Regions from separate parts of the Clostridium sp. AF34-13 genome, predicted to be linked through region 2. Evidence: predicted binding sites of a transcription regulator. Region 2 holds the regulator's gene; each other region holds the start of a gene.
What was found. The regulator LexA, encoded in region 2, represses DNA repair genes until DNA is damaged. The targets are predictions, from matches to a motif close to CNAACANNTGTTNG.
Positions count from the first base shown of each region.

Region 1: the regulator LexA is predicted to act here: its motif matches at 1,775-1,788, upstream of uvrA (excinuclease ABC subunit UvrA).
Region 3: the regulator LexA is predicted to act here: its motif matches at 1,413-1,426, upstream of recA (recombinase RecA).

Region 1 is NZ_QUEB01000005.1:118,609-121,904, reverse strand. It holds gene DWZ63_RS05890 (GGDEF domain-containing protein) at 1-1,333, opposite strand, end outside; gene uvrA (excinuclease ABC subunit UvrA) at 1,871-3,296, shown strand, end outside.
Region 2 is NZ_QUEB01000002.1:67,855-71,150, reverse strand. It holds gene yqeK (bis(5'-nucleosyl)-tetraphosphatase (symmetrical) YqeK) at 1-127, shown strand, start outside; gene rsfS (ribosome silencing factor) at 365-715, shown strand; gene lexA (transcriptional repressor LexA) at 1,048-1,665, shown strand; gene holA (DNA polymerase III subunit delta) at 1,692-2,663, shown strand; gene DWZ63_RS02170 (hypothetical protein) at 2,773-3,296, shown strand, end outside.
Region 3 is NZ_QUEB01000013.1:54,889-58,184, reverse strand. It holds gene thiE (thiamine phosphate synthase) at 1-159, opposite strand, end outside; gene DWZ63_RS11680 (DUF1653 domain-containing protein) at 372-1,109, opposite strand; gene recA (recombinase RecA) at 1,445-2,539, shown strand; gene DWZ63_RS11670 (regulatory protein RecX) at 2,548-3,048, shown strand; gene rpsL (30S ribosomal protein S12) at 3,257-3,296, shown strand, end outside.

The sequences.
Region 1 (3,296 bases), on a different contig from region 2:
TGTCAGGTTCATACACTAAAGCCGCATATCCAATCGTATGATCCAGTACATGCAATGGAAGAAATAGTATATTATCTTCCTCTTCAAGCACGGATTCAATATTTGGCAGAAGATTTGAAGTTTCAAAGTCAGTCATTCCCTGCCATATGGTATCGTGTTTTGATAATACAACATCCATATGATTTGAATATCCGAAATGAAGTGATGCATTATCGTCCAAAATGTCGGACAATTCTTCATCTTCTGTCAGGAAATTATCAACAACGCAAAGCCAGAAACGATGGCTGAAAAAATTTTTTGCATACCGTGTTAGTTTGTCAAACATACCTTGAAATGAGGTGTTGTCGTTAAGGTCGGCAGTCATGTTTATCTGGTCTTTATTAAATTGAATCTGAGCGTCATACCTGTTGTTTAGGTTATATGAAAGGTTATTGTATTTTTTAATGCTGTCATAATGACATCCGCATGAACCGCCTATTATAACATTGGAATTTATATAGTTGGCGGCAGGAACTTCCTTATGATTAAAAATATCATTTAAAATATCAAATGCTTTTATAACTGCATTTTCATAATCATGCTGTGCGGTAGTGATAGCAGGATAGTGCTCGATAGCCTGTATCAGACCATCAAATCCGGTAATGGCTATTTCCTGTGGAAGGTCATATCCTGCATTGATAAGTGAATTGTATGCCGTGATAGCCATCGTATCATTGGCACAAGCTATTGCCTGTGGCATCGGAAGCTCACTGTTTATAAAATCTTTTATGACTTTTTTGGTAGGAATACTCCAAAATCCACCATATCCTATACGTTCTTCCTCAATAGGAATATTATGTTCTTTAAGAACTTTTTTATAAATGTCGATGCGTTCATCTGAATAGGCGTTTCCCTTTATACCGGCAATAAAATTGATGCAGGTATAATGGTGATCTTCTATAAGATGACATAATATTTTTTCAAGTGCAGTCTTATAATCAAAATTTATATTGTAGCAGCCCTCAATATAGTGGTCTATTGAAATTACCGGTATATTATTAAGTTTTGCGTGACGAATAAGATCATCACGGACGGCAGGACATTTTATCGTTTCCGGCAATATTATCATGGCATCTATGAGTTTATAATTTATAAGGCTGAATATACAACTCTCACCTATATCGTGTTTACCCTGTGAAGCTGCTCTGTACAAATCACTAAAGGAACGGAAAAATAGTATTTTGTAGTTGTTTTTTTTGGCATATTCAGTAAAATAATTCATATAGTATTTGATGGAGTCTGAATCAATTGCAGCACAACAGACAGCTATAATGCGATTTTTAATACTTAACATTTTTCACGACCTTTCCTAAATAAAATAATATGATGCAATGAAGCAATCCGTGGTGTCCGTTTTGGGACAAAGCACATTTTGTCCATGACATCATAATATCAGTTATATAAAAATAATTTGCCGATTTACATTCTTTTATTATAATAAAAAAAAGAAAGAACTGCAACAATATATTTGGAATTATTTTCGTTGTGGGTAACAGTTCAGCCATAAAAAGATAATTGGCAATACAATGAGCTTGTTCATTGTATTGTTAAGTACCTTTTTATGGTAGAATAGCCTTTCATTTATTATATGAGATAAACATAAGCTGCAAAGCAGCGACTGACAGCTCGCTGGCAGTTTTATGAATGTAATAAATGAAAGGCTGAACTGTTACCGCTGTGGATGATTTGATGCAGCGAATAATATATGAGTTTTTATTTAACAGTTAAAATGAAACGAACATATGTGCTTGAAAACATAAATATTTGGTGTTAAGATAAAAGAAATATTTATGTTGCAATGTTGATAAGATGATTTAGAAATGAGGTTTTTATGGCAAAACATGAGGAAGTTAAGAAGTATATAAAGATAAGAAAGGCATCTGAGCATAATCTTAAAGGTATTGATATTGATATTCCAAGGGATGAGTTTGTGGTTCTTACGGGACTTAGCGGTTCGGGAAAGTCATCTCTTGCATTTGATACAATCTATGCGGAGGGACAGAGAAGATATATGGAGTCTCTGTCTTCTTATGCCAGACAGTTTTTGGGGCTTATGGAAAAACCTGATGTCGAGAAGATAGAAGGACTTCCGCCGGCTATTTCTATTGATCAGAAGTCTACAAACAGAAATCCGCGTTCGACTGTAGGTACTGTTACGGAGATTTATGATTACTTCAGACTTCTCTATGCGAGAGTTGGAATACCACATTGTCCTAAGTGTGGAAAAGAGATAAAGAGACAGACGGTAGACCAGATATGTGATGAGATTATGAAGCTTGAAAAAGGCACGAGATTACAGCTCCTTGCACCTGTTGTCAGAGGTAGAAAGGGTGAACATATCAAAGTTTTGGAAAGTGCCAGAAAGAGCGGTTATGTAAGAGTTGTCGTTGACGGTCACATCTATGAACTGTCAGAGGATATAAAGTTAGAGAAAAATAAAAAGCATGATATAGAGATAATGGTTGACAGGCTTGTTGTAAGAGAGGGAATAGAAAAGAGACTTACCGATTCTATTGAAAATGTTATGAGACTTTCTGACGGGCTTCTTATAGTAGATATTCCGGGTAAAGAACAGATTAGATTCAGCCAGAGTTTTTCGTGTGCTGACTGTGGTGTGAGCATTGATGAGATAGAGCCGAGGACATTCTCTTTTAACAATCCTTTTGGTGCGTGTGAGGTATGCCACGGTATCGGTTATAAGATGGAGTTTGCCGAGGAACTTATGATACCTGATCCTTCGTTGAGTATCACAGATGGGGCACTTGTCGTAAACGGATGGCAGTCTGTTACAAACAAGACAAGCTATGCCAGATGTGTCCTTGATGCACTTGCTAAGGAGTATGGTTTTGATCTTGATACCCCTTATCAGGACCTTCCTGAAAATATCAGGCATATGCTTATGCACGGAACGGATGGCAGGAGTGTACAGGTACACTACAGAGGTCAGCGTGGCGTTGGTGTCTATGATGTTGTTTTTGAGGGAATTATCAAAAATGTCGAGAGAAGATACAGGGAGACAGCGTCAGAGAGCACCAAGAAAGAGTATGAGAGTTTTATGAGAATAACACCTTGTAAGGCTTGTAAAGGAAAAAGACTCCGCCCGGAAGCACTTGCAGTAACAGTTGGGGACAAAAATATCGCCCAGATAACTGAACTTTCAATAATAGAACTTAAAAATTACCTTGATAACCTTGAACTTACAAAAAATCAGTTAAATATAGGCAGGGTTGTACTTAAAGAGATAAAAGCAAGAGTTG
Region 2 (3,296 bases):
AAACACATTGTCTTATCTGAGTGATGAAAAGAAAAGTGAAGCAGGCAAAGAAAAAGAGATTGATGAACATTCAGTTGAGGCCTATAAATATTATAAAAAAATTCATGATGAAAAAGGTATTAAGTGATTGCAAAACTGATTATATGTTGTGCTGATTGTGTAAATATAAACAAATAATAACGCAGGCACGCTTTTGCTACCTGTCACTCGTAGCAGTACATAAATCAGCAAAAAACGCTGATTAAGTGCTGACGGTGACAGAAGTGCACTGCTAACATTATTGTTTATATTTACACAATCTAATCAAGATTTATGATAGTTTCGCAAATACCTATAGCAGTATATAAAAATAAGGAGAGAATATATGACAAAACAGAGAGAGATGGCAAAGATTGTTTTTGATGCACTTGATGAGAAGAAAGGCGAAGATATTAAGATAATTGATATTTCCGAGATTTCAATCATGGCAGATTATTTTGTGGTTGCAAGCGGTTCAAGCTCTACACAGATACAGGCACTTGTGAGAAATGTTGAGGAGAATCTCCACAAGGCAGGATATGTGATGAAGAGGATGGAGGGTGACAAGAACAGTTCATGGGTTCTGCTCGATTTCGGTGATGTTGTCGTTCATGTGTTTAACAGGGAGGACAGGCTTTTTTATGACCTTGAAAGAATCTGGTCTGACGGAAAGATTATCACACCTGAGGAGTTGTGATGGTTATAGTTTAGTATGTGAAAAATGCTCTCATATTTGAGGGCATTTTTTATAGAAACAGTTCATCCTTGCATTTCTTACATTCATAAACCTGCCAGCGAGCTGTCAGTCGCTGCTTTGCAGCTTATGTTTACTCATTTCAGAAATGAAAGGCTATTCTACCATAAAAAGGTACTTAACAATACAATGAACAAGCTCATTGTATTGCCAATTATCTTTTTATGGCTGAACTGTTACTTTTTATAGAAAATTCTTTGAACATATGTTTGACAATGCCTTGCAAATATGATAAAATATACAAAATTACAATATATATTCGGGAGGGCAGTGTTATGGCAAAAGAAAGAATATCTGCAAAGCAGAAAGAAATATTAGACTTTATCAAATCAGAGATTATAAATAAGGGATATCCGCCTGCAGTTCGTGAAATTTGTGAGGCGGTCAATCTCAAATCTACATCCTCGGTTCATTCTCATCTTGAGACATTGGAGAAAAACGGTTTTATCAGGAAAGACCCTACAAAGCCAAGAGCCATTGAGATTATTGATGATGACTTTAATCTGGTGAGGAGAGAACTCATAAATGTTCCTATCATTGGTTCAGTGGCAGCAGGAGAGCCTATCTTTGCGGAGCAGAATATAGAGGGATATATGCCTGTACTTCCGGGAGATATGCCAAAGGGAGAAGCGTTTATCTTAAATGTCCGTGGTGAGAGTATGATAAATGCAGGTATCTTCGATGGAGATAAGGTGCTTGTTCATAAGCAGAGTGTTGCAGAAAACGGTGAGCTTGTAGTGGCACTTGTCGATGATTCAGCCACGGTTAAGACATTTTATAAAGAGGACGGTCATTTCAGACTTCAGCCTGAAAATGATACTATGGATCCCATTATCGTAGACAATGTCGATATACTTGGAAAAGTAGTAGGTTTATTTAGAACATATCATTGATTTAACACTATTTTTGGAGAACTTATATGAATCGTATTAAGGATGACATAAAGCAGAGGAAGTTTCACAATCTGTATCTTCTTTACGGCAGTGAAGAATTGCTCAAAAAAAATTACAGGGAAAATCTTAAGCATTTTATTCTGGAAAACAGTGATGAGATGAATTTTTCAAAATTTGAAAATAGAGGCATTGATTTAAGTGAGGTACAGTCCATAGCCGATACATTGCCGTTTTTCAGTGATTACAGGCTTATTGTTATTCAGGACAGTGGTCTTTTTAAAACATCAAATGATTTTGCTGATTATCTTGAGCATATGCCTGACAGTACGATTATTATTTTTGTTGAAAAAGAGATCGACAAGAGAAACAAGTTATATAAATATGTAAACAAAAACGGAATAGCTGCTGAGATTAAACTTAAGGACGCACAGGAGACATTAAACTGGGCGGCGAGAAGATTAAAAGATGCCGGGAAAGTGTTCACCAGACAGACGATGGAGTATTTTTTGCAAAGAGTGGACAATAATCTTTACAGTCTCTCAAATGAGATTGACAAGCTTGTTGCATATACAGGAGACAGGCAGGAAGTGACGATTGCCGATATAGACGAGATATGTCCTGCATTTCTCCAAAATCATATTTTTCAGATGGTGGATGCGGTCGGTGCATCAGATGCAGATAAGGCTTTGAAATTGTATAATGAACTGATTGAGTTAAAAGAAGCTCCATCTTATATTTTGTATATGCTCATAAGACATTTTAATATACTTCTTCAGATAAGTTCACTAGGAGGAGCAGCAAAGAATGAGATAGCAGCAAAGATTGGTATTTCACCTTATTTTGTCGGCAATTATCAGAGACAGGCAGCAGGTTTTAAAAGAGAACAGCTTAAAAATGCATTAGAGAGCAGTCTTGACACGGAGCAGAAGTTTAAGACAGGAATATTAGATGACCAGATAGGTGTAGAGCTTTTGATAGTCGGACTTGTAAGCAGATAGTTTTTGATTTTGTGATAATTGTGTGATAAAGAGGCTTACCAGCTTGTCATTTTTGTGGCTGTATGATAACATTATATCAATTACAAAGCAAAAACCAGGAGGAAAAACGATGTGGTGTCCAAAATGTAAAACTGAATACCGTGACGGTATAACAGTATGTGCAGATTGCGGTGAAAAACTTGTTGAAGGTACAGCGGATGACTTTGATGTAGTTGAGATCTGTGATTTAAAAGATGATGAAATGGCAGAAAATTTTATCGAGTATCTCGGATATTCAAAGATTGAAAATGCTAAGAAAGTCATAAGGGACGGAATTACTATAGTGACCGTGCCATCAAGATATGAAAAGCAGGTTGAAAAACTGTTTAAAGGTTTTCAGCTTGCATTAGAGGAAGACAAGGAAAAGCAGAAACAGGAGGCTTTAAAGAAAGCACAGGAAGAAGCATATGCACAGCAGGACTCAGAAGATGTTTCAGTTGATGGAACAGAAAATGCCGATTTCGACCAGACAGAGGAGTCCTCTGGTACGGATATGGAGAGTGCAATAGATGCTGATACTCAGGCTGATGAAACAGAACAGCAATGGGATATAAACAAGGATGAGAGTGAAGATGATGAAAAACTTGTTGAGGA
Region 3 (3,296 bases), on a different contig from region 2:
TTTTACAAGTTCATCATGTGGCATATTTTTCTCGCGTATTTGCAAAAAAGTGGCACCGTTTTTAAGAACTTCATCAACCTGCTGTTCAAGCGTTTTTTCACCTGTCCAATGTCTGTCTGTTATTGCATATACAAGCATACTTTCTTTATTTACTTTCATTTATTTATCCTCATTTCTTATTTAATGTACTCGCAGTATCTTCTCAAAACGAGTTGTTTCGGCTGTATTCCCGATAAACTGTTTCTATTTTCTCGTCGTACACACCGTGTACGCATACATACTTTGTATGTATTGCGAAAATGTCATTATATATCAAAAATCCATTTCAAAATTCTTCGTTCAGAAGATTCCGAGAGTACATTTTATCATTTTTAGCGAAGCCTGTTACATTCATAATGTTCATGGGTTTCGAGGCAGTTTAAAATCGTATCAAAATGCTGTTCGGGACTGCCTTCATCAAGAACAAGGTCGAGAGTGACTGCAATATTATTCAACATGGTATCGTTTAAATATTGCCTGAGACTAAGGAATATCAGCCGCTTGTCATGGTAGCTGTCGGCATCAAGAAATATCATAAAGCCTTTGGCAGCTATCTGTTTATCGGAAAGTCTGTCGGTTAATTTTCGCTCAACCTGTCCGGATAAAAGAATATCAGTCATTTCTTCATCTGATATGGAAATATCATCAGATATAAAATCGTCCTCACTTACCTGTGGTGCATCTGTGTTTGAAACGACATTTGGTGAAGATATTTTGATGTCATTTTCACTATTATGTAAAAATGTCGTGGTATTTTTTATATCGTTGTGCACAGATTTGATAGTTTCGGTTTTATTCTTATTATATGTGTTGATGTCAATATCAGGACTGTCATCAAAATTTATCTTTTCAAAACGGTAAGTCTGCCCGGCATCAGGATATTTTGAAGTGTCAAGTTTTTCGGTAAACATTGACAGTGGGCGTACCCAGACTTTAAAAGGAGGGTACATTGCCTGATAAACCACCATAAGACTTTCGTCTTCACTGTTTGTTGCAATGGTGCGTATCTGGTATATCTGTCCTTTAAAGTGTCTGTAGAAATCTCCTTCGTGTATATTTATATCTGTCATTTTAAACACGACCTTTCAAAATAATTAACTATAGAATGTAATTTTTATTTTATCACAAAATTCATGTCAGGTGAAACGAAAAATAAATTAAAAAAAATCCATATTTTGTGAATGTTTTTGAAATCTTATGAAAAATCATTAAATCACAATTTTTGTTATAAGAAGTGCACAGAAAACTTAGGAATGATTTGTGAAAATATTACATAGAAATGTATTTGCAAAAACAATATAATACATTACACTTATAGCATTGCTGAAAAAAATGATTGACAAGTATTGAAAAACAATATAATATAGATGTTAGGAACATCTGTTCGTAAAAGGAGGATTAGAAGATGGCAAAACCAAATATTGATGAAAATAAGTTAAAAGCGTTAGAGTCAGCTATGGCACAGATAGAGAGAAACTACGGAAAGGGTGCGGTCATGAAGCTCGGAGACAATGCACATCTTAATGTGGAAACTGTACCGTCAGGTTCCCTTTCACTTGACATAGCTCTTGGAGTAGGCGGTGTTCCAAAGGGCAGAGTAGTTGAGGTATATGGACCTGAGTCAGGTGGTAAGACTACGGTTGCACTTCATATGGTCGCAGAAGTACAAAAAAGAGGCGGTATAGCAGGATTTATAGATGCAGAGCACGCACTTGACCCGGTATATGCAAAAAAGATAGGTGTCGATATTGACAATTTATATATATCACAGCCTGATACAGGTGAGCAGGCTCTTGAGATTACGGAGACTATGGTTCGTTCGGGTGCGATAGACATAGTTATTGTGGATTCAGTTGCGGCACTTGTTCCAAAGGCTGAGATAGAGGGAGATATGGGAGACAGTCATGTAGGTCTTCAGGCAAGACTTATGTCACAGGCACTTAGAAAACTTACGGCTATCATAGGAAAGACGAGTTGTACGGTTATATTTATAAACCAGCTTCGTGAAAAAGTAGGTGTAATGTTTGGAAATCCTGAGACTACTACAGGTGGCCGTGCACTTAAGTATTATTCATCGATCAGGCTTGAGGTAAGGCGCGGTGAACAGATAAAGAAAGATGGTGAAGCCATCGGAAACCGTACACGCATAAAAGTTGTTAAAAATAAAGTTGCACCTCCATTCCGTGAGGCAGAAGTTGACATTATCTACGGTGAGGGTATATCAAGAGAGGGTGATATACTTGACCTTGCTGCAAAAGAAGACATAGTAAACAAGAGTGGTGCGTGGTATGCATACGGCGGCAGCAAGATAGGTCAGGGCAGGGAAAATGCCAAGACATACCTTAAAGAACATCCTGATGTTATGGCAGAGATAGAAGAAAAGGTAAGAGAAAAATTCTCAAAAGAAACCAAGACAGAGGATGAGGAAAGTGTATTTGCTGATGAGCAGGCAGATGTTACGGCAGAAGCAGATAATAATGCCGGTGAGACAGAAGCTTAGGATATATCATGGCGATGATAGAAGATAATAAAGACAACAGACAAAAAAGTGATGAGATATTAAAGGCTAAAAAAAGAGCAATGCTTATATTACAGCATAATGACAGGACAGAGTGGGAGCTTACTGACAAACTTAATAAGGCAGGTTTTTCAGAAGAAGCCGTGGAAAGTGCGGTTGAGTATGTCAGAAGTTTTCATTATATAGATGATGAGCGTTATGCGAAAAGATTTGTTGAGATATATCATGAGAGCCGAAGTATAAAGAGAATGAAACAGGATCTTTATAAAAGGCATATAGCAGACGAGTATATAGAGCTTGCACTTGAAAATATAGATTATGATGACAGTACGGCACTTAGAAGACAGATAGAAAAACTCGGCATAGATGCAGATATGCTCGCTTCATTATCATATGAAGAAAGTCAAAAGATTATTGCAAAGCTTTACCGCAAAGGATTTTCATTATGCAGCATAAAAGATGTTTTATCTGAGCTGAAAGAAGAAATATAGTAGTTCCGTCTTGAATTTCATATATTTATAAATTAGCAAACAAGCTAATTGTATTGCAAATTATCTTTTTATGGCTGAACTGTTACAAAAAAACAGATAAAAAATCCCAAAAAACACTTGACAAGCGCATACTTGCTTATTATACTAAGTGAGTGTGCGTTTTTTGCATACATGAACTTTTTAACTATAAACATAGGAGGTGAAATTAATGCCAACATTTAACCAGTTAGTAAGAAAAGGAAGAAAGG